Regions from separate parts of the Micromonospora lupini genome, predicted to be linked through region 1. Evidence: riboswitches for the same ligand, from Rfam matches in the RefSeq annotation. Region 1 holds a riboswitch; the other holds the start of a gene.
What was found. A riboswitch is a leader RNA that binds a small molecule or an ion and turns the genes downstream of it on or off. The one in region 1 is predicted to bind cobalamin.
Positions count from the first base shown of each region.

Region 2: linked by a shared signal. The riboswitch ahead of cobN (cobaltochelatase subunit CobN) and the one ahead of OOJ91_RS00970 (ribonucleoside-diphosphate reductase subunit alpha) in region 1 are both predicted to bind cobalamin.

Region 1 is NZ_JAPENL010000001.1:215,968-226,569, forward strand. It holds gene OOJ91_RS00950 (GH92 family glycosyl hydrolase) at 1-4,038, shown strand, start outside; gene OOJ91_RS00955 (histidine phosphatase family protein) at 4,625-5,236, opposite strand; gene OOJ91_RS00960 (CbtA family protein) at 5,233-6,003, opposite strand; gene OOJ91_RS00965 (CbtB domain-containing protein) at 5,994-6,197, opposite strand; cobalamin riboswitch at 6,233-6,373, opposite strand; cobalamin riboswitch at 6,527-6,745, shown strand; gene OOJ91_RS00970 (ribonucleoside-diphosphate reductase subunit alpha) at 6,900-9,281, shown strand; gene OOJ91_RS00975 (ribonucleotide-diphosphate reductase subunit beta) at 9,320-10,315, shown strand; gene OOJ91_RS00980 (family 43 glycosylhydrolase) at 10,464-10,602, opposite strand, start outside.
Region 2 is NZ_JAPENL010000001.1:1,066,803-1,077,404, forward strand. It holds gene cobN (cobaltochelatase subunit CobN) at 1-1,998, opposite strand, end outside; cobalamin riboswitch at 2,259-2,435, opposite strand; gene OOJ91_RS04945 (hypothetical protein) at 3,510-3,845, opposite strand; gene OOJ91_RS04950 (RNA polymerase sigma factor) at 4,011-4,550, shown strand; gene OOJ91_RS04955 (hypothetical protein) at 4,543-5,283, shown strand; gene OOJ91_RS04960 (ATP-binding protein) at 5,321-7,603, opposite strand; gene OOJ91_RS04965 (hypothetical protein) at 7,930-8,460, shown strand; gene helR (RNA polymerase recycling motor ATPase HelR) at 8,601-10,602, shown strand, end outside.

The sequences.
Region 1 (10,602 bases):
ATGTCACCCACCGACCACGCCGGGATCATGCGGTTCACCTTCGGCCCCGGTCCGGCGACCGGAAGCCTCGTCTTCACCAAGGGCACCTTCACCATCGGCGCCGACGGCACGTTCACCGGCTGGGTCGACAACGGAAGTGGCCTGTCCGCCGGGCGCAGCCGCATGTTCGTCTCCGGCACGTTCGACCGGGCGCCGACGGCGTCCACGGCGACGTCGGCGACCTTCGACGTCTCCGCCGAGCGGCAGGTGACCATGCGGATCGCGACGTCGTTCCTCTCCGTCGACCAGGCCCGCCGCAATCTCGACCTGGAGGTGACAGGCCGCAGCTTCGACGCGATCCGCACGGCCGCCACCGCGGCGTGGAAGGACCGGCTCGGCCGGGTCGAGCTGCGCGGCGCGACCGAGACGCAGCTGGTCACCATGTACTCGAACCTGTACCGGCTGAACCTCTACCCGAACTCGCAGTCGGAGAACACGGGCACCGCCAGCGCACCCCACTGGCAGTACGCGAGCCCGGTGTCCGCGCCGACCGGCACGTCGAGCGACACCCGGACCGGCGCGAAGATCGTGGACGGCCAGATCTACGTGAACAACGGCTTCTGGGACACCTACCGCACCGTGTGGCCCGCCTACGCGCTGCTCTACCCGGACGTCGCCGCCAGGATCTCCGACGGCTTCGTCCAGCACTACCGTGACGGCGGCTGGATCGCCCGCTGGTCGTCGCCCGGCTACGCCGACCTGATGACCGGCACCAGCGCGAACGTGGCGCTCGCGCAGGCGTACCTCAGCGGGGTCAAGCTGCCCGACCCGCTGGCGGCGTACGACGCGGCAGTCAAGGACGCGACAGTCGCGTCCGGCCGCGGCGCGGTCGGCCGCAAGGGCATCGAGACGTCGCTGTTCCTCGGCTACACGCCGACGTCCACGGGGGAGTCGGTGTCGTGGGCGCTGGAGGGCTACATCAACGACTACGGCATCGGGAACATGGCCGCCGCCCTGGCGAAGGACCCGGCCACGCCGAAGTCGGAGCGTGACCGGCTCAAGGAGGAGTCGCGGTACTTCCTGGAGCGGGCCCGCAACTACGTCCACCTGTTCGACCCGAAGACGAAGCTGTTCCAGGGTCGGGACGCCACCGGCGCCTTCCTCGCCGGTGACCCGCTGGACTGGGGCGGCGTCTACACCGAGACCAACGGGTGGAACTTCGCGTTCACCGCGCAGCAGGACCCGCAGGGCCTGATCAACCTGTACGGCGGGCAGAAGGCCCTGCGCGACAAGCTCGACACCTTTTTCGCCACGCCGGAGAACGCCGACCGCCCCGGCGGCTACGGGGGCGTCATCCACGAGATGCTCGAGGCCCGTGCGGTGCGCCTGGGTCAGCTCGGCATGAGCAACCAGCCGTCGCACCACATCCCGTACCTGTACGACGTCGCCGGCGCTCCGGCGAAGACGCAGGCGATCGTGCGCGAGATCATGCAGCGCCTGTACGTCGGCAGCGAGATCGGCCAGGGCTACCTGGGCGACGAGGACAACGGGGAGATGTCGGCCTGGTACGTCCTCAGCTCGCTGGGCATCTACCCGTTGCAGGCGGGCTCGACCCACTGGGCCATCGGCTCGCCGCAGTTCACCAGGATGACCGTCCACCGCACGACAGGCGACATCGTGGTCAACGCCGCGAACAACAGCACCCGCAACGTGTACGTGCAGAGCGTGCGGGTCAACGGCAAGAAGCAGAACGGGGTGTCCGTCGACGTGTCCGCGCTCGCCCGGGGCGCCACGATCGACTTCCAGATGGGGCCCAACCCGTCGTCCTGGGGCACCGGCCGGAACGACGTGCCGCCGTCGCTGACGAAGGGCGACGCGGCGCCCGAGCCGCTGCAGGACGTCACCGGGCCCGGCCTGGGCACCGCCACCACGAGTGGCGGTCAGGACGCGGCGGCGCTGTTCGACGACTCGTCGACCACGCAGCTGACCGCGTCGACGGGCACGCCGCAGATCAGCTGGGCCTCCCGTGGCGGCCGCCAGAAGCCGACCTACTACACGCTCACCTCCGGCGCGGGCGCCGGTGACGCGGCGGACTGGCGGCTGCAGGGCTCCACCGACGGCCTCACCTGGAGCACCCTGGACTCCCGCACGGGGGAGGTCTTCCGCTGGCGCAACCAGACCCGGCCGTTCCGGATCGACAAGCCGGGGCGGTACTCCCAGTTCCGCCTCGTCGTCACCAGGACCGCCGGCGCCGCACAGCCGACCCTCGCCGAGATCGAGCTGCTCGCCGGCGGAGACCTCGACCTGGGCGGCGGTGACATCACGGTGACCGCCACGGACGGCGCGACCGCGCGATCCGGCGCACCCGCGACGGTGGCACTGGCCACCGTCACCGGCGGCGACGCCGACGACTATCGGGCCACGATCGACTGGGGTGACGGCTCACCGGCCACCGAGGGCACCCTGACACTGAGTTCGCGGGCCGTCTACCGCGTCAGCGGCGCACACACCTACACCACGCCCGGGTACCACCAGGCGAGCGTCACGGTGACCGACGGCGCCGGCCAGGGCTCGGTGACTGTCGGCGTGGACGTCGCGTACGCGCCGGACTCCGGTCTCGCCGCGGCGTTCGACACCGTGTGCGTCGGCGACGAGGGCACCCTCGCGGCGGACTGCGACGCGAAGTCGTGGGCGTACTCGCGGGCAGCCCTCGCGGCGGCCGGCGTGACCCAGGGGCAGCGACACCAGGTCCCGGGCACGGCGTTGAGCTTCACCCTGCCGCAGATCCCGGCGGGACAACCGGACAACGCCACAGGCAACGGCGCGACCATCGCTCTGCACCTGCCCTCCGACGCCCGGAGCATCTCGTTCGTCGGCGCCGGTACGCAGGGCAACCAGAGCACCACCGCCACGGCCACGTTCAGCGACGGTGGCACCGCCAGCATTCCGATCCAGTTGAGTGACTGGACGTTGGGCGGCAACGCCAACGGCACCCCGTCGTACGGCAACATCGTTGTCGCGAAATCCGCGTACCGGCTCAGTGGCACGAGCCGTGACGGCGCCCAGCCGTTCCTGTTCGCCACCGCGCCGTACCAGATCCCGGAGGGCAGAACGCTTGTCTCGGTGACCCTGCCGACGCAGACCGGCGATCCCCGCTCGGCGGGCCGCATCCACGTGTTCGCCGTCGCCGACGACGGCACGCCTTCCGCCGCGCTGGTGACCGCCGCCCCCGCCGACCAGAGCGTCGACGCCGGGCAGGTCCTCGCGGCGAACCTCGGCTCGGTGACCGGAGGGGTACCCGGTTTCACCGGCTACCACGCCCGTGTCCAGTGGGGCGACGGGACGGTTCCCGCCGACGTCACGGTCGGCGCGGCCGGGGCGCTGAGCGGCCAGCACACCTACGCGAGGGAGGGCACCTACACGGTGCACGTCACCGCGTGGGACACGCTGTCGAGCAGCACCGCCACGTTCACCGTGACCGTCCGGCGTACCGGGCGCCAGCCGGCACTCGCGGTGTCCGGCACCCAGCCGGTCACCGCCGGTGACGCGGTCACTGTCGACGGCAGCGGGTTCGCCGCCGGGGAACGGGTGACTGTGGTCCTGGCCGCCGGCACGACGCGCAGCGTGACGGTCCCGGCGTCCGCGACGGGCACGGTCCGCGCCACCGTCACGACGGCGGGGGACACGCCCCCGGGCAGGTACGCCGTCCGCGCCACCGGCGCCTCCTCCGGTACGCAGGCGACGGCCACCGTGCAGGTGACCTCGCGATCGGGAAGCCCGGCCTACCAGCCGCGCGTGTCGTTGCCCACGACGTCCGGACCACGCGGTACGTCGATCACGGTCGACGGCTCCGGGTTCGCGCCGAACGAGGCGATCACGGTCAGCTTCGGCGACGGCCGTGGGGTCGGCACGGTGCGCGCCAACGGTGACGGCGTCGTCGCCGGCGCGACCGTGAGCGTTCCGGATTCGGCGCAGCCGGGCGCGACACGGGTGACGCTGTCCGGTGTCACCTCGGCGACTGCGGTGTCCGCACCGTTCACCGTCACCGGCGCGAGGTGAGCCGGAGGTGACACCGTCGGGCGGGCCGTGCTCCACGGCCCGCCCGACGTCGGCGCGACGGGCCCCATCGAGCCACGGTGGCCGTCCGGCCTCGGTGCTCGTCCGTCGTGGTCCGCGCGTCGTGGTCCGCGCGTCGTGGCCCGCCCGTCGCGGGGCCGATCCGCTGGCAGCCGGGGCAGCGCGCGTGGTGCGGCCCGGCTTGCAGAACGGACGCTGCTGGCGTGCCTGCCGCGCTGTGGCGCGGCCGATCCGCGCCGCCGGCACGGCACTGTCGCCCTTGGCCGGTATACCGCAGAGTCATATTCATACCTCTGCGGTATACCGCTCACGGGTTCATCCGCTCCGCGGTCCGTCCGCGAGGGCCGCCCGCGAGGTCCGTCCGCCAGGTCCGTCCGCGAGGCGCGTCCGCGAGGGCCGCCCGCGAGGTCCGTCCGCCAGGTCCGTCCGCGAGGCGCGTCCGCGAGGTCCGTCCGCGAGGGCCGTCCGCGAGGGGCGTCCGTCCGTCAGGCCAGTGCGTCCGTCAAGGGCCGTCCGTGCCGCTGCCCCACGTCCGGGGCAGCTCTACAGGGGCGGCTCCCGGCCCTTGTCACCGGTTCGGCGGTGTCGCCGCCGCGGATCCCGGTGGCGCGCTCAGGCGGAGCTGCCACCGCCGGCCGTGGTCGGTGAGCCGGACGATCGCCAACGGCTCCACGTCCAGCTGCCGGTAGGTCGCCAGCGGCAGGCCCAGCGCGTGCACGACCGCCACCCGGATCACGAGCGGATGGGTGACGGCCGTGACCCGTCGGCCGAGGCCGCGCTGTCCGTCGAGCCACCGGCCGACGCGCTCGCGCAGGCCGGCGACGGATTCGCCCCCGTGCGGCGCGGCGTCCGGGGTGGACAACCACTCGTGCAGGGCGTCGGGTTGCGCGGCGGCAACCTCCTCAAGCGACCGGCCGGTCCAGTCGCCGTAGTCGCAGTCGGCAAGCGCCGTCTCGACGGCGGGCGCGAGGCCGAGGGCGTACGCGGTCTGGACGGCCGCCACGGCGGGGCTGGACAGGCAGGCGTCGGTGTCGCTCGACGACGCCCGCCGGTCCAGCCCGGGCAGGGCGAGGGCGGCGCGTCGGCCCCCCTCGTCCAGTCCGTCGTCCCCGCCGAACCGGGCCCGCCGCAGGGCGGCGGTGTGACCGTGGGCGACCAGCCGCAGGCTGGTGGCGCTCACCCGGCCAGTCGTGCGTCGGCGAGCGCGCGCTGCCTGTGCATCAGGGCTGCGAAGAGCAGGCCGATCCCGGTCCACAGCACCACCTGGGTGCCGAGGGAGGCGAGTCGGAAGCTCCACAGCAGCGTGGCGGGGAAGTCACCCGGGACTTCCTGGAACGACGGCAGCACCACGTAGGCCACGCCTGTGACAAGCAGGAAACCGCCGACCGCCGCCGCGGCGCGTTGCCACACCGGCGCCTGTGCGCCGACCGACCGGTAGCCCAGCGCACCGGACCAGACCGCCACCAGCCCGAGAACCACCAGCAGCAGGTAGGTGACCGTGCGCTGGTTGATGGTGGCCGGGTCGCCGACGGCCGGAGGGTTCGGCGGGTACTTGAGGAACGGCACGATCACCGCGCCGAGCAGCGCGCCGCCGGCCAGCAGCAGCCCGGACCGCCCGTCGTCAACAGTCCGCCGCCGCCGGTTCAGCAGGACGTACGCCGTGGCCAGCAGGCCACCCATCGCGGTGCCGAACAGCGCGGTGGCCAGGAACAACCCACCACGCTGGCCGTTCCTGCTGACCAGGGCTTCCTCGTCGTGCTGGTGCCCGCCGGTGGCGGGTTCGGCGTGTGACGCCGCCTCCTCGATGGCGATGGCCGCCTCGACGTGTGGTTCGCCGACGACGTAGGCGAACGTTCCCGCGAGCAGGCCGGCCACCAGGCCGGCGAGCAGCCCGCGCAGGAGAACCGTGACGAACGTGGGTGCGGTGCCGGCGCCGCTCAGTGGCACGGGACACCGAGCAGGTGCCGGCCGTCGTGCATCAGCTCGTGCAGGTACATCCCGCTGCGCGAGACCGCGCCCTGGTCGAAGGCGACGAGATAGGCCAGCAGGGTGAGCACGGCGACGGTGGCCAGGACCGTCCACAGGAGACGGGTCGGGGCAGCGGGGTGCACCAGCGGCTGGCTGGACGTGGAACTGGACATGCGTGCACGAACCTCCTCGGGGATGACGCGTCCCCATCGCAAGGCTGCGGACGACCGAGCGTCCTGGCTCGCGGCCCCCGGGGTCGGGGACCGCTCACAGTGGCGCGACCGCGCCGGATTCTCACCGGCTTCCCTCGCGTCGCCGCAGATAGTGGGTCGACCGTATCGGTGCCGGTTCTCCTCGGTCAAGCCGGCGGCGGGGTCCGATCACGACGCCGCCGACGCTCGCTCGCCTGCGCGCGCCGGCGGATCGACGACTGCCGTCACGGATGAGCGCGACACGCCCGGCCCCGACATGTGGGGTGTGACAAACGTGGTCGCCCCTATATATGGTGTCGACCGCAGCTGGTTCGGTCACTCAACCCAGGGTGGCCGACGCAAGAGGGAACCCGGTGGAAGTCCGGGACTGCCCCGCAGCGGTGAGTGGGAACGACAGCCGTCATCAGCACTGGGCCGCCATCTGGCCTGGGAAGCGACGGCCGGTAGGTGACCGGGCGACCCCGGTCGTGCCCGCGAGTCCGAAGACCTGCCAGCGCGCCGCGTACCCGCATCCGGGTGGGCGGTGGTCCGAGGCCGCGTGGGACGGCCGACGCCTTCCGGATCCGCGCCCCGTCGGCGTGGCGTCCGCCGGTGTCGGCCTCCTCGCGCCGAGGGCCTTCAGGTCCTCAAGCTCGCGAGGAGTGAGTGGTGACAGTTACCGAGGTGACCCCGGCCGGCGGCGACACGGCCCTCCGGCGTACGCCGTCGCAGGTCCGCGAACGCGACGGCGGCAGCGAACCGGCGGACGTGCGCACGCTCGTCGCCACTGTCGAGCGCTGGGCCGACGACCTGCCCGACGTCGACCCGCTGCGGGTGGCGACCCGCACGATCAGCGGCCTGTACGACGGCGCGACGACTGCCGAACGGGACCGGCTGACCATCCAGACCGCGGCCGAGATGATCGGTACGGAGCCGCAGTACTCGCGCCTCGCCGCCCGGCTGCTGGCCAGCCACATCGAGCGGGAGGTACGCCGGCAGGGCGTCACCTCGTTCAGCGCGGCGATCCGGGCGGGCCACGCCGAGGGCCTGATCGGTGACGACACCGCCGCGTTCGTCGCCGCGCACGCCGCGACCCTCGACCACGCGATCGACCGGGACGGCGACCGCCGATTCGAGTACTTCGGCCTGCGCACGGTCTACGACAGGTACCTGCTGCGCCACCCCACCAGCCGATTGGTGCTGGAGACCCCGCAGTACTGGCTGCTGCGGGTGGCCTGCGGTCTGTCCCGTACGCCGGACGAGGCTGTGGACTTCTACCGGCTCATGTCCAGCCTGGCCTACCTGCCCAGCTCGCCGACGCTGTTCAACTCCGGCACCCGGCACACCCAGATGTCCTCGTGCTACCTCGTCGACTCGCCGCGCGACGAACTGGACTCGATCTACCAGCGCTACGCCCAGGTCGCCAACCTGTCCAAGTTCGCCGGCGGCATCGGCCTCGCGTACTCCCGGGTCCGCTCCCGGGGCGCGCTGATCCGCGGCACGAACGGGCAGTCAAACGGGATCGTGCCGTGGCTGCGCACCCTGGACGCGAGCGTGGCGGCGGTCAACCAGGGTGGCCGGCGCAAGGGCGCCGCCTGCGTCTACCTGGAGCCGTGGCATCCGGACATCGAGGAGTTCCTGCAACTGCGGGACAACACCGGCGAGGACGCCCGGCGTACGCACAACCTGAACCTTGCCAACTGGATCCCGGACGAGTTCATGCGGCGGGTCGAGGCCGACGAGGTGTGGTCGCTGTTCGACCCGGACGAGGTGCCCGAGCTGCCCGACCTGTGGGGGGAGCGGTTCGACGCCGCGTACCGGGCCGCCGAGGCGCAGGGCCGCTACGTGCGACAACTGCCGGCGCGGGAGCTGTACGGCAAGATGATGCGAACCCTGGCCCAGACCGGCAACGGCTGGATGACGTTCAAGGACGCGGCCAACCGGCTGTGCAACCAGACCGCCGAGCCGGGCAACGTGGTGCACCTGTCCAACCTGTGCACCGAGATCATCGAGGTGTCCAGCGACGCCGAGACCGCCGTGTGCAACCTCGGCTCGGTGAACGTCGCCGCCCACGTCGCCGACGGCGGCATCGACTGGGAGCGCCTGCGCGCCACCGTCCGGACGGCGGTGACGTTCCTCGACCGGGTCATCGACATCAACTACTACCCGACACCGCAGGCGGCGGCGAGCAACCCCCGTTGGCGGCCTGTCGGTCTCGGGCTGATGGGCCTTCAGGACGTGTTCTTCGCGCTGCGGCTGCCGTTCGACTCGCCGGCCGCGCGAGAGTTGTCCACCCGGATCAGCGAGGAGCTGTACCTGACCGCGCTGGAGACCTCCGCCGACCTGGCGCGCGACTTCGGCGCGCATCCGGCGTACGCGCAGACCCGGGCCGCGCGGGGCCAGCTCCAGCCCGACCTGTGGGGTGTCGACGGTACGCAGACCGCACGCTGGGCCGCGCTGCGCCAGCGGGTCGGGGCGTACGGGCTGCGCAACTCCCTGCTGGTGGCGGTCGCGCCGACCGCGACGATCGCCTCGATCGCCGGCTGTTACGAGTGCGTCGAGCCGCAGGTGTCCAACCTGTTCAAGCGCGAGACCCTGTCCGGGGAGTTCTTGCAGGTCAACACGGCCCTGGTCCGCGAGTTGAAGGCACGTGGCCTGTGGACCGAGCAGATCCGTTCGGCGATCCGGCGCGCGGAGGGGTCGGTGCAGGACGTCACCGAGCTGCCGGCCGACGTGCGGGAGCTGTTCCGCACCGCGTGGGAGTTGCCGCAGCGGGCGCTCATCGACCTGGCGGCCGCCCGCGCGCCGTTCATCGACCAGTCCCAGTCGCTGAACCTGTTCCTTGCCTCGCCCACTATCGGCAAGCTCTCCTCGATGTACCTGTACGCCTGGAAGACCGGGCTGAAGACCACCTACTACCTACGCTCGCGCCCCGCCACGCGCATCCAGCAGGCCACCGTCAGCGCCGTCGCACCCGTCGCCGTCGCACCCCTCGCCGTCGCCGTCGACGCCGAGTCGCTCGCCTGCTCGCTGGAGAACCCCGAGTCGTGCGAGGCGTGCCAGTGACCGCTCCCGACACCACTACCGACACGAGGACCACGCACATGCTGCTCGACCCCGGGATGGACCTCACCCTCCGCCCGATGCGCTACCCGCACTTCTTCGACCGGTTCCGCGCCGCGATCCGCAACACCTGGACGGTCGAGGAGGTCGACCTGCACGCCGACCTCGCCGACCTGGACAAGCTGTCGCCGGCCGAGCGGCACCTGGTCAGCCGCCTGGTGGCGTTCTTCGCCACCGGCGACACGATCGTCGCCAACAACCTGGTGCTCAACCTCTACCAGCACGTCAACAGCCCCGAGGGCCGCCTCTACCTGTCCCGGCAGCTGTTCGAGGAGGCCGTGCACGTCCAGTTCTACCTCAACCTGCTCGACACGTACGTGCCCGACGAGACCGAGCGGTTCGCCGCCTTCGCCGCCATCGAGAACATTCCCTCGATCCGCCGCAAGGCCGAGTTCTGCTTCCGCTGGATCGACTCACTGGGGGAGTTGCGAGAGCTGCGGACCTCCGACGACAGGCGCGCGTTCCTGCTCAACCTCATCTGCTTCGCCGCCTGCATCGAGGGATTGTTCTTCTACGGCGCGTTCGCGTACGTCTACTTCCTGCGCTCCCGCGGCCTGCTGCACGGCCTGGCCTCCGGCACCAACTGGGTCTTCCGCGACGAGTCCATGCACATGGCGTTCGCGTTCGACGTGGTGGACACCGTGCGCGCCGAGGAGCCCGACCTGTTCGACGACGATCTCGCCGACCAGGTCCGTCAGATGCTCACCGAGGCCGTCGAGTGCGAGGTCCAGTTCGCCGAGGACCTGGTGGGCCAGGGCGTGCCCGGTCTCACCCTCGCGGACATGCGGGAGTACCTCCAGCACGTCGCCGACCGACGTCTCGCCCAGCTCGGGATCGCCCCGCACTACGGGTCCGCCAATCCGTTCGCCTTCATGGAGTTGCAGGACGTGCAGGAGCTGTCCAACTTCTTCGAGCGGCGGGTGTCGGCGTACCAGGTGGGGGTGACCGGGACTGTGGCCTTCGACGACGACTTCTAGGAGGACCCCCACCCCACCCCCTCCCCACCCCGTCGACCAGGAGGTTGTTGCTCCCCTATCGGCGTATCAGGGGCACCAACTTCATGATCAACGTCGGCGGCGGGCGAGGTGGGGGTGGGGTGGGGGTGTTCTTGGGGTGGGGTGACTGTCAGGCGGGGGAGCAGGTCGGGGTGATGGTCGGAGGACTGCTGGTGGCGCTCGTGCTCAGGTAGCCCGCGGTGGTCGACGTTCCCGGCGCGAGCTGCCCGTTGTAGGCGGCGTTCGCGACGGTCACCTGGGTGCCCGTC
Region 2 (10,602 bases), 850 kb from region 1:
GGTCGGCGCGTCGGCCAGGATGTGCAGCCCGTCGCGGATCTGCACGTCCTTGACCTCGCACAGGTACCCGTCGAGGTGCAGCACGAAGTCGTCGAAGTCGTCGGCGTCGGGCATCGCCTCGGCGTGCAGGTCGTGGTGCAACTCGGCGGCGCGGACGAGATCCCAGATCTGGGCCCGCACGGTGGGCACCTTGGCCGGGTCGAGCGCCTGCACGGTCGCGTACTCGTCGAGCAGTTGCTCCAGCTTGGCCAGGTCGCCGTACGTCTCGGCGCGGGCCATCGGCGGCACCAGGTGGTCGATGACCACGGCGTGCGCGCGGCGCTTGGCCTGGGTGCCCTCGCCGGGGTCGTTGACGATGAACGGGTAGACAAGCGGCAGGTCCGCGAGGACCGCGTCGGGCGCGCAGTCGGCGGCCAGGCCGAGGCCCTTGCCGGGCAGCCACTCCAGGGTGCCGTGCTTGCCCAGGTGCACCACGGCGTCCGCGCCGAAGCCGCCGTCGGTGACCGGCGCGGCCAGCCAGCGGTACGCGGCCAGATAGTGGTGACTGGGCGGCAGGTCCGGGTCGTGGTAGATGGCGATCGGGTTCTCCCCGAAGCCGCGGGGCGGTTGGATCAGCAGCACCACGTTGCCGAAGCGCAGCCCGGCGAGCACGATGTCGCCGCCCTCGGTGTACAGCTCGCCGGGCGGCTCACCCCAGTGCTCCCGCATGCGCTCGCGCAGCTCGGTCGGGACCTGGTCGAACCAGCGCCGGTACGTCTGCCCCGGTATCCGTGCCTCGGCGGCGGCCAACTGCTCCGGGGTGAGCCACTCCACGTCGTGACCACCGGCGGCGATCAGCGCGTGGATCAGCGCGTCGCCGTCCTCGGGCGGCGGCGCGTCACCCAGGTCGTAACCCGCCTCGGCGAGCGCGGCGAACAGCCGGACCGCCGAGACCGGGGTGTCCAGCCCGACGGCGTTGCCGACCCGGGAGTGCTTGGTGGGGTACGAGCTGAGGACGACGGCGACCCGCTTGTCGGCGTTGGGCACGTACCGCAGCCGGGCGTGGCGCACCGCGATGCCGGCCACCCGGGCGGCCCGCTCGGCGTCGGCGGCGTACACCGAGAGGCCGTCCGCGTCGATCCGCTTGAACGAGAACGGCACCGTGACGATCCGGCCGTCGAACTCGGGGATGGCCACCTGCATCGCCGCGTCCAACGGGGACAGCCCGGCGTCGCTGCCGGCCCACTGCTCGCGGGTGCTGGTCAGGCAGAGCGCCTGAATGACTGGCACGTCCAGGGCGGCGAGCGCGCCGACGTCCCACGCGTCCTCGTCGCCGCCCCCGGACGCGTCGGCGGCGACCGCGCCGCCGGCGGCGAGCACGGTGACCAGCAGCGCGTCACAGCGGGCGAACAGCCCGAGCGGGCCGGCGCCGGCGGTCAGGCCCCGCAGCGAGCCGCAGAAGATCGGCAGCGGGTTGCCCCCGGCCTCCCGCACGGCGTCGGCCAGGACGTCGACGAACGCGGTGTTGCCGGCGAGGGCGTGCGCCCGGTAGAAGACGATGCCCACGGTGGGCCGGTCCGGGTCGGTCGGGTGCTCGCCGTGCACCCCGTAGGCCGGGGTGGGCGCGGGCGGGGCGAACCCCTCGCCGGTGAGCAGCACGGTGTCACCGAGGAACCGGGCGAGGTGCCCGAGGTTGTCCGGCCCGCCCTCCACCAGGTACGCCAGCGCCTGGGTGACAACTCCGGACGGCACGGTGGAGACGGCCATCAGCTCCGCGTCGGGCACCGTCTCGCCGCCGAGCACGACAGTCGGCACGCCGGTGGCGAGCACCGCGGCGAGGCCGTCCGGCCACGCCTGCCGACCCCCGAGCAGGCGTACGACGGCGAGGTCGACCCCGTCGAGCAGGGCGGGCACCTCGTCGGCCGCCACCCGTGCCGGGTTGGCGAGCCGGTAGTCGGCGTCACTGGCGCGGGCGGCCAGCAGGTCGGTGTCGGCGGTGGAGAGCAGCAGAACGCGCACGGCAGGCTCCGGACGGTAACGTCGGCGCGCTCGCGGGAGCGGCCTGGCGACGTGGGATGGGCGCAGGGTTCAGCGGAGGCCGCGATCCGGCCCGCTCACCGGCGAGCGGCCGGGGACGACGGGCGGCGCGGTCCGGAACTCAGCGGTGAACGGAGTCGATGCCGATCGCGGCGACGACACGGCCGCCGTGCGGGAAACGGCAACCGCCGTCGATGATGGAGACGCCAAGCGTCATCGGGTCCTCCTCGGGTGTCCACGCCCTGGGGTACGTCCCGACGGCCGAAGTATCCTGGCTTCCGGATCGACGCTCTCCCCCGGCCTTCCAACCGCAGACACACGGCCGTGACTCGCGAGGGGGGATCGCTCCCCGGTGACAGTGGCGGGACCGCGTCGGATTCGCACCGACTTCCTTCACTGCCGTCAGGCCGCGAATGCTGCCACACCCGTCCACCGCCGGTCAACGCAGGTCCCGGCGTCGCCGGCCGCGCTCACCTGCTCCGGAGCGGCAGCGCGACGAGCCGCACGCCACGAGCCCCACGCCACGCGCCGCACGCCTTGAGTCGCACGCCACGCGCCGCACACCATGAGTCGCACGCCATGCGGCGCGTGCACACGTTGCCACGCGGAGGCTCGGCGATGCCGACGGTGCGGGGGAAGTCGACCGGCGGCAGGACGCTCCCGCAGCGGGGAGGGTGAGGGTCACTCGGCCCCTGTGGAGCTGATGTCGTAGACGACATCGCCCTAACTCTCCCTCGCTGACCCCGCTCCCTGACTCCCGCTCCCTCACCCCCGCTCCCTGACCCCGCTCCCTCACCTCCGCTCCCTGACCCCGCTCCCTCACTCCGCTCCCTGACCCCGCTCCCTCACCTCCGCTCCCTGACCCCGCTCCCTCACTCCGCTCCCTGACCCCGCTCCCTCACTCCGCTCCCTGACCCCGCTCCCTCACTCCGCTCCCTGACCCCGCTCCCTCACTCCGCTCTCTCACTCCCGCTCCCTCACCCCCCCTGACCCCCGCTCCCTCACTCCCGCTCCCTCACTCCCGCCCCTGATCCCCGCTCCCTGATCCCCGCTCCCTCACTCCCGCTCCCTCACCTCCGCTCCCTGACCCCGCTCCCTCACCTCCGCCCCCTGACTCCACTCCCTGACCTCCGCTCCTCACTCCCGCTCCCTGCCGTGAGCCCCGATCACCTTGACTCCCGCTTCCCGACTCACGCCCGCTGCCGCGAGCCCACCCGCTTCCTGACCCGCCCATCGCACCCGACACGTCCACCGCACCCGAGCCTTTCTGAGGCGCACGCCAGTCGGTCGGTTCGCTTCCACGGCGATGTCGTCAACCGCATCAACTCCAAAGGCATCGACCACCACCCGCCACCCGCAAAGGGCCGAGCGGTGCTCGCCTGCGCGCAGGGCAGCCGGCTCCGGGCGCCACCCCGATCAGCGGGCATGGCCGCTCCAGCCGATCAGCGAGCGCGGCCGCTCCAGCCGATCAGCGGGCGTGGCGCTCCAGCCGATCAGCGGGCGTGGCGCTCCGGGTGGGCGCGGTTCCACACCCGCATCCGCTCCGGGTAGCCGGTGCGGGCCGCCTCGTACAGCGGCACCGCGTGCTTGCGGGCGATGGCGCCAGCCGCGCGGGGGGTGCCGGTGCGGCGGCGGATCCACTCGCCGTCGTGGGCGATCGCCACCACGGTGGTGTCGGTCGCGGTGGTCTCCGGTTCCAGGTAGAACTCCACTCCCCGCCGGCTGGCGACGAACGCCTCCAGCGCGGCGAGGTCGTCCCGGGTGGCCTCGCGGTCCAGCTTGGTCGGGGTCGCCCCGGCGCCCCTTGACCGCCTGTTGAACCAGCTCATGCCCAGCCCCTCTCCTCGGACGCCCCTCCAGTTCAGCACCGATTCCTGGCAATACGCTGCACGCCGGGTGGGAGAAATCTGACTCGCCGGACCCGGTGGGCGGAACCCGCGGCACGTGGGCGGTGTCAGCACTGTGAGGAACCGGAGGTCTCCCTGGACGACGACGTGCTCGTCACCCGCGCTCGGGCCGGTGACCTGGAGGCGTACGACCTCCTGGTCGCCCGGCACACCGCGTCCGCGCACCGGACGGCGGTGCTGCTCGGCGCGGGCTCCGACTCCGAGGACGTCATCCAGGAGGCGTTTGTGAAGGGCTACCGCAAGCTGTCCCGTTATCGGGGAGAGTCGTCCTTCCGATCCTGGCTGCTGGCGATCGTCGCCAACGAGACCCGCAACCTGCATCGTTCCCGCACGCGCCGCGACGGCCTGGCCCTGCGGGCGGCGGCGTACCCGGCGTCGGAGGTCGTCGAGGACGACGCGGTAGGCACCGTCCTCGCCGGTGAGCGCCGCGCCGCGCTGGTGGCGGCCCTGCGTCAACTTCCGGTACGCGACCGAGAAGTGATCGTCTGCCGGTTCTTCCTCGACCTCAGCGAGGACGAGACGGTGGCGACTCTGGGTTGGCCCCGGGGCACGGTGAAGTCGCGGACCTCGCGGGCCCTGGCGAAGCTGCGCGCCCTGCTCGCCGACGAGGGGGTGCGCCATGGGTGACCCCGACCGGGGCGCGGACGGCCTCGAAGCGGAGCTGCGCGACCTGTCCGCCTGGCTGGAGACGCCCGACGCGCCGGACGTGACCGCAGGCGTACGCGCCCGCCTCGTCAGGGGCGTACCCCGGCGTCGCCGTTGGCGCTCCTTCGCCGCGGCGGCGCTCGTGGCCCTGCTGGTCGCGGCGCTCCCGCCGACGCGCGCCGCCATCGCGAACGCCGTCGGGGAGGTGCTGCGCTTCGCCGGCGTCAGCATCGCCACGTCGCCCACGCCGTCGCTGCCCGCGGGCGAGCCGTCGCCGTTGCCGTCGCAGCGGACGGTCGGGTTGGACGAGGCGCGACGGGCGGTGCGCTTCCCGATCCGGATGCCGTCCGCGCTGGGTCCACCCGAGCGGGCGTTGGTCGCCGACCCGGACGGCGCCGGCGCGCATCGGGTGGCGACGCTGCTCTACGACGGCGGCGCGCTGCGCCTCGACGCGTTCGACGGTCGCCTCGACCTGACCTTCCACAAGCAGATCGACCGACCGGAGGCGGAGTGGACGGAGGTCAACGGCAACTTCGCCATCTGGGTCGATGGTCCCCACGTGGTGTCCTACGTGGACCGTTCGGGGCAGGTCCGGCGGGAGACCGCCCGGCTCGCGGCCTCGACCCTCATCTGGGAACAGGCCGACGTGACCTACCGCCTGGAGGGTGCGCTCACCAGGGCCGAGGCGCTCGAGATCGCCCGGTCGCTCCCCTGACGACCTTGCGGACGGTTGCCGGAAGGCGGCCAGATGCTCAGAGCGGCAGCAGGTCGAGCCGCTGGACGACCTGCAACGCTTCGGCCGCGCGGCCCTGTACGCGCAACAGGACGACCAACCGCTGCCAGGAGTCGTGGGCCTCCCGGTACTGCCCGAGGCTCTCGTGCAGCCCACCCAGGCTGTTTAGGCAGTCCGCCTCACCCCGGGTGTTGCCGACCTCGTGGTAGACCGCAAGCGCCTGCCGGTAGTAGGCCAACGCCGAGTGCTGCTGACCGGTGCCGTGCGCGATCAGGCCAAGGCTGTGCAGCGTGTCGGCTTCACCGTCGGGATGCCCGTGCTGCCGAAACAGGGTCAGGGCGCGCGTGCAACTGTCCTGCGCCTCTTCGTAGCGTTCCAACTGGGCGCACTCCCAGCCGACCGCGTTGAGCGCCCGGGCTATCTCCACCGTGTCGGCGAGATCCTGGAACTCGGCCAACGCCTCACGGGAGTGCAGCAGCGCCTGTCGAAGGTCTCCAGCGTGATCTGCGGCGACACCCAGCGCGTAGTGACACCGTGCCAGCTCGGCGGCGTCGCCGGCCTCGTGGGCACGGTCGACGGCCAGCCGCAGATGACGCAAACCCTCCTCCTGCTCGCCATTCTGGCTGTGGGCCTGACCCAGATAGCGGTGCGCCATGGCTCGTGCCGAGATGCTCGCCCCCTGCTCGGCGGCGGCCAGGCCCATTCGCCACACGGCCAACTGTTCGACGGCCTGGCGACGTCGGGCGTGGAACGTGACCAACGTCCGGGCCAGTTGCCACACCTGGGGAAACCACAGCCGTTGCATGGCCAGGCGCTGACTCTCCAGCACCCGTTCCTGCTCGGCGTCGAACCACGACATCGCCACACTCGCATCCGTCAACACCGCTGGGGTGCAGCCGGGTGCCGGCTCGCCGAGTATGAGTGGATGGCGGCGCGGGTCGAGCAACCGGTCCGCCGCGCAGGCGGTGTGCAGATAGAAGTCGACAAGCCGCCGGACCGCCTCCCGGTCCTCGCCACCCTGCTGGTTCCGGCCGCGCTGGGCACTGTAGAGATGAACCAGGTCGTGCATCCGGAAGCGGCCCGGCGCGTGCTGGCGGACCAGTGCCGTGTCTTCCAGCTCCCGCAACAGCTCCTGTGCCCGCGGCGTCGACGTGCCCGCCAGGCTGGCCACGGCGGGCAGGCTGATGTCGACGACCGGAACCAGACCGAGAAGATCGACGACCTTGCCGGCCTGCGGGGTCAGGGCCCGCCAGGACCAGGAGAAGACCGCACGTAGGTCGGCCCGCAATTCTCCGGTGGTGAGGGCGTCGAGTCGGACGGTGGTGTCGCGTAGTTCGCGGACCAGGCCGTCGAGCGGGTGGTCGGGATGCGTGGCGGCCCGGGCTGCCACGATGGCCAGCGCCAGCGGTAGACCGCCGCAGTGTCGCACCAACGCGTCGAGAGCTGAGCGGTGCTGGAGCGCCCGCGCCGGGCCGAGGCGGGTGGCAAGCAACTCCCGCGCCTCCGTCTCGGAGAGCCTGTCCAGTGTGAGCGTCCTGGCGCCATGGGTGACGGTCAGGCCGCGTAGCCGGTGACGGCTGGTGATCAGGACCGTGCAGGTGGGAGTGCCGGGCAGAAGGGGAATGACATGGTCGGTGTCGCGGACGTTGTCGAGGAGCACGAGCATGCGCCGCCTGGCGACCAGACTGCGAAACAGCGCCGACTGGGCATCCACCGGGTGCGGTACCGACGCGGGTGGAACGCCAAGAGCCTGCAGAAAGCCGCGCAGCGTCACCGCGACCGGCAGCGGGGTGGGTTCGGGTCCGAAGCCGCGAAGATCGGCGTAGAGCTGCCCGTCCGGGAACTGGTCGGCGTGCATGTGGGCCCACTGCAACACCAATGAGGTCTTCCCGATCCCGCCCGCACCGCCGACGGCCGAGATCAGGACCGTCCTGCTCAGGGGATCTGGTTGGCCGACGGCGGCATCGAGGAGGCGCAGCTCGTCGGCTCGTCCGATGAACAGGGCCGGCGGGGCGGGCAGCTGTCGCGGCACCGGTGCCGCCGCGTTGGCGCTGCCGGTGTCGAAAGTCGGGGTGGTGGCCGCGGCCAGACGATTGCGGGCCGCCAGCCAGGTACGGGCGTCCTGGGCCGGCGCACAGGCACGGACAAAGGCGATCAGTGTATCCGCCCGGGGAAGTGAGTCGCGGCGCAGCATATCGGCGATGGTGCTGCGGGCCAGCACATCACCGCGCCGAGCCGCTCGCTGCTCCAGCTGCCGGTAGGTGTAGCCCGAATCTTCCTTCAACCGGCCCAGAAGAGTCACGAACTCCGCTACGTCGCGTGCTCCGTCGGGTCCCCCGCCTGCCGCAACCATTCTCCTCATGTTCCGGGTCGTGCAATTCACGTGCAACCCCGCTCGGTCCCTGTCCGGTCCGGTGATCGGAACAGACCGGGACACGGCTGACAGTTTCCTGACGCCGGCGGTGCGCCGGACCGGGTGTCGGCCGGCCGACGGCCCGGCGGCTGGACTCGCGCCGTCGTCGGACTGTCAGGCCTCGCCGCGACGCAGAGCGAGACGTCGCTGAGGAACCTGTTCGACACGACAGGTGTCTCTCTGGTGCGGGGCACACGTTCGACGGAGGAGGCGCGATGGTCACCTGGGGCAGAGTCCTGCTGGGGGCGGTTCTCCTGCTGGCGGGCTGCGCGGCCGCTGACCCGGCCACGACGCCGGCCAGCGGCCCGGCAGCGACGCCCGCCGCACCGCCGTCGGTGCGGGCGACGACCGGCTGCGCGTCGAGGGTCGAGACGGGATCGCTGCCCGACTGGGCGGACGAGGGGTTCCACGGGGACACCCGGATGCCGCACGTCTTCGGCGCGCGGGGCGACATCGTGGCGGTGCTGTTCACCCACCCGCTGGCGCAGGTCCGGACGGACGGGTCGACCAACAAGATCCTGTGGGTGTCCCGTCCGGTCAGCACGTCGCCCGCCACGTACTCGCCCGCCACGCTGGTGATCACCGCGACGCTGGACGGCACCGACACCCGGGTCACCCATGAGGTCGCCGGCGGGCCGGGCCCGTCGATCATCGACATGCCGAGCGCGGGCTGCTGGCACCTCGACCTGCGCTGGGGCGGGCGCACCGACACGATGGATCTCGTCTACGCGGAACGGAAGCCCTGACCGGGAGCGGCGGCCGGGAGGGGCGACACACCTCCCGCCATATCCAACATATACCGCATGGGGGGACTTGCGGCAAGGCCCCAGGTGTACCGCAGAATTGCCCGTCCAAGGCCAGGACCTGCGGAAACGGGAGCCAGCACATGCACAAGTCGTCGGCGGCGCACGCCGTGTTCGACCTTCCCGGCAACCTCGCCGCCAAGGCCGATCCGGCGCTCATCGCCCGTGACGAGCAGCACTTCGCCGTCATCGCGGCGAGCCTGGAGCGGTCGATCGCGGACCTGTCCGACCGTCTCGACGCGGAGCGCCGGGCACCCGCCGGCAAGGGCCGCCAGGCGGTCGCCCGGGACGAGGAGGTCCGTCGGCTGACCGGTCGCCTGCGCGCCCTGCGTCGCTTCGGCCTGGACCTGTGCCTCGGACGCATCGTCGGCACGGACGACCCGGCGCCCGTCTACATCGGGCGCTTCGGCCTCACCGACGGCAGCGGTCGTCGCCTGCTGCTCGACTGGCGTTCCCCGGCCGCCGAGCCGTTCTTCGGGGCCACCCACGCCAACCCGATGGGTCTGGCCAGCCGCCGCCGGTACCGCTGGGCCCTCGGCCGGATCCGCGACTACTGGGACGAGGTGTTCACCCCGGACGGGTTCGAGGGGCACGCGGCGCTCGACGACCAGTCCGCGTTCATCGCCAGCCTCGGCGGCAACCGGTCGGCCCGGATGCGCGACGTGCTCGGCACCATCCAGGCCGACCAGGACGCCATCATCCGAGCCGGATCGCGGGGCGCTCTCGTCGTCGACGGCGGTCCGGGCACCGGCAAGACCGTCGTGGCCCTGCACCGCACCGCGTACCTGCTCTACTCCGACCCGCGCCTCGGCCAGCGCCGCGGCGGGGTGCTGTTCGTCGGACCACACCAGCCCTACCTGGCGTACGTCGCCGACGTCCTGCCCAGCCTCGGCGAGGAGGACGTGCAGACCTGCACCCTGCGCGACCTCGTGCCGGAGGGCGCGGCGGCGGCCGTCGAGGCCGACCCGGATGTGGCCCGTCTGAAGTCCTCCGCCGACCTGGTGCGGGCGATCGAGGCGGCCGTACGGTTCTACGAGGAGCCGCCGACCACGGCGATGACTGTCACGGCCGGCGACACCGACGTGCGGCTGAGCGCGGACGACTGGGCCCAGGCGTTCGAGGCGCCCGGACCCGGCACCCCGCACAACGAGGCGCGGGACGAGGTCTGGGAGGAGCTGCTGGCGATCCTGCTCGGGAGGTACGACGGCGACGAGTCGGACGACCTGGTACGCCTGTCGCTGCTGCGCAACCGGGACCTGCGCGCGGCGTTCAACCGCGCCTGGCCGCTGCTCGACGCGAACGACATCGTCGCGGACCTGTGGTCGGTGCCCGCCTACCTGCGCCGGTGCGCCCCCTGGCTCGGCCCCGACGACATCCGCCGGCTACGCCGCGTCGACGCCGACGCCTGGACGGTGTCCGACCTGCCGCTGCTCGACGCCGCACGGCAGCGCCTCGGCGACCCGGAGACGTCCCGGCGTACCCGCCGCCACGAGGCCACCATCGCCGCCGAACGGGCGCGCATGGCGACAGTCGTCGACGAGCTGATCGAGGCCCACGCCTACGACGACGGCGAGGGCGTGCTGTCGAGCCTGCGTCAACTGGATCTGCAGGATGCGCTCGTCGACGAGGCAGTCCTGCCCAGCGCCGACCCGGATCTGCTGGCCGGCCCGTTCGCGCACATCGTCGTGGACGAGGCGCAGGAGCTGACCGACGCGCAGTGGCAGATGCTGCTGTCGCGCTGCCCGTCGCGCAGCTTCACCATCGTCGGGGACCGCGCCCAGGCCCGGCACGGCTTCACGGAGTCGTGGCAGGAACGGCTGAGGCGCATCGGGCTCGACCGGGTCACCGTGGCCTCGCTGAGCATCAACTACCGGACGCCGCAGGAGGTCATGGCGCAGGCCGAACCGGTCATCCGGGCCGTGCTCCCGGACGCGAACGTGCCGACCTCGATCCGTGGCAACGGGATCCCGGTGGCCCACGGATCGGTCCGCGACCTGGACAGGATCGTCGACGACTGGCTCGCGGAGCACGCCGACGGGATCGCCTGCGTCATCGGCGAGCCCACGTACCGACCGACGACGGATC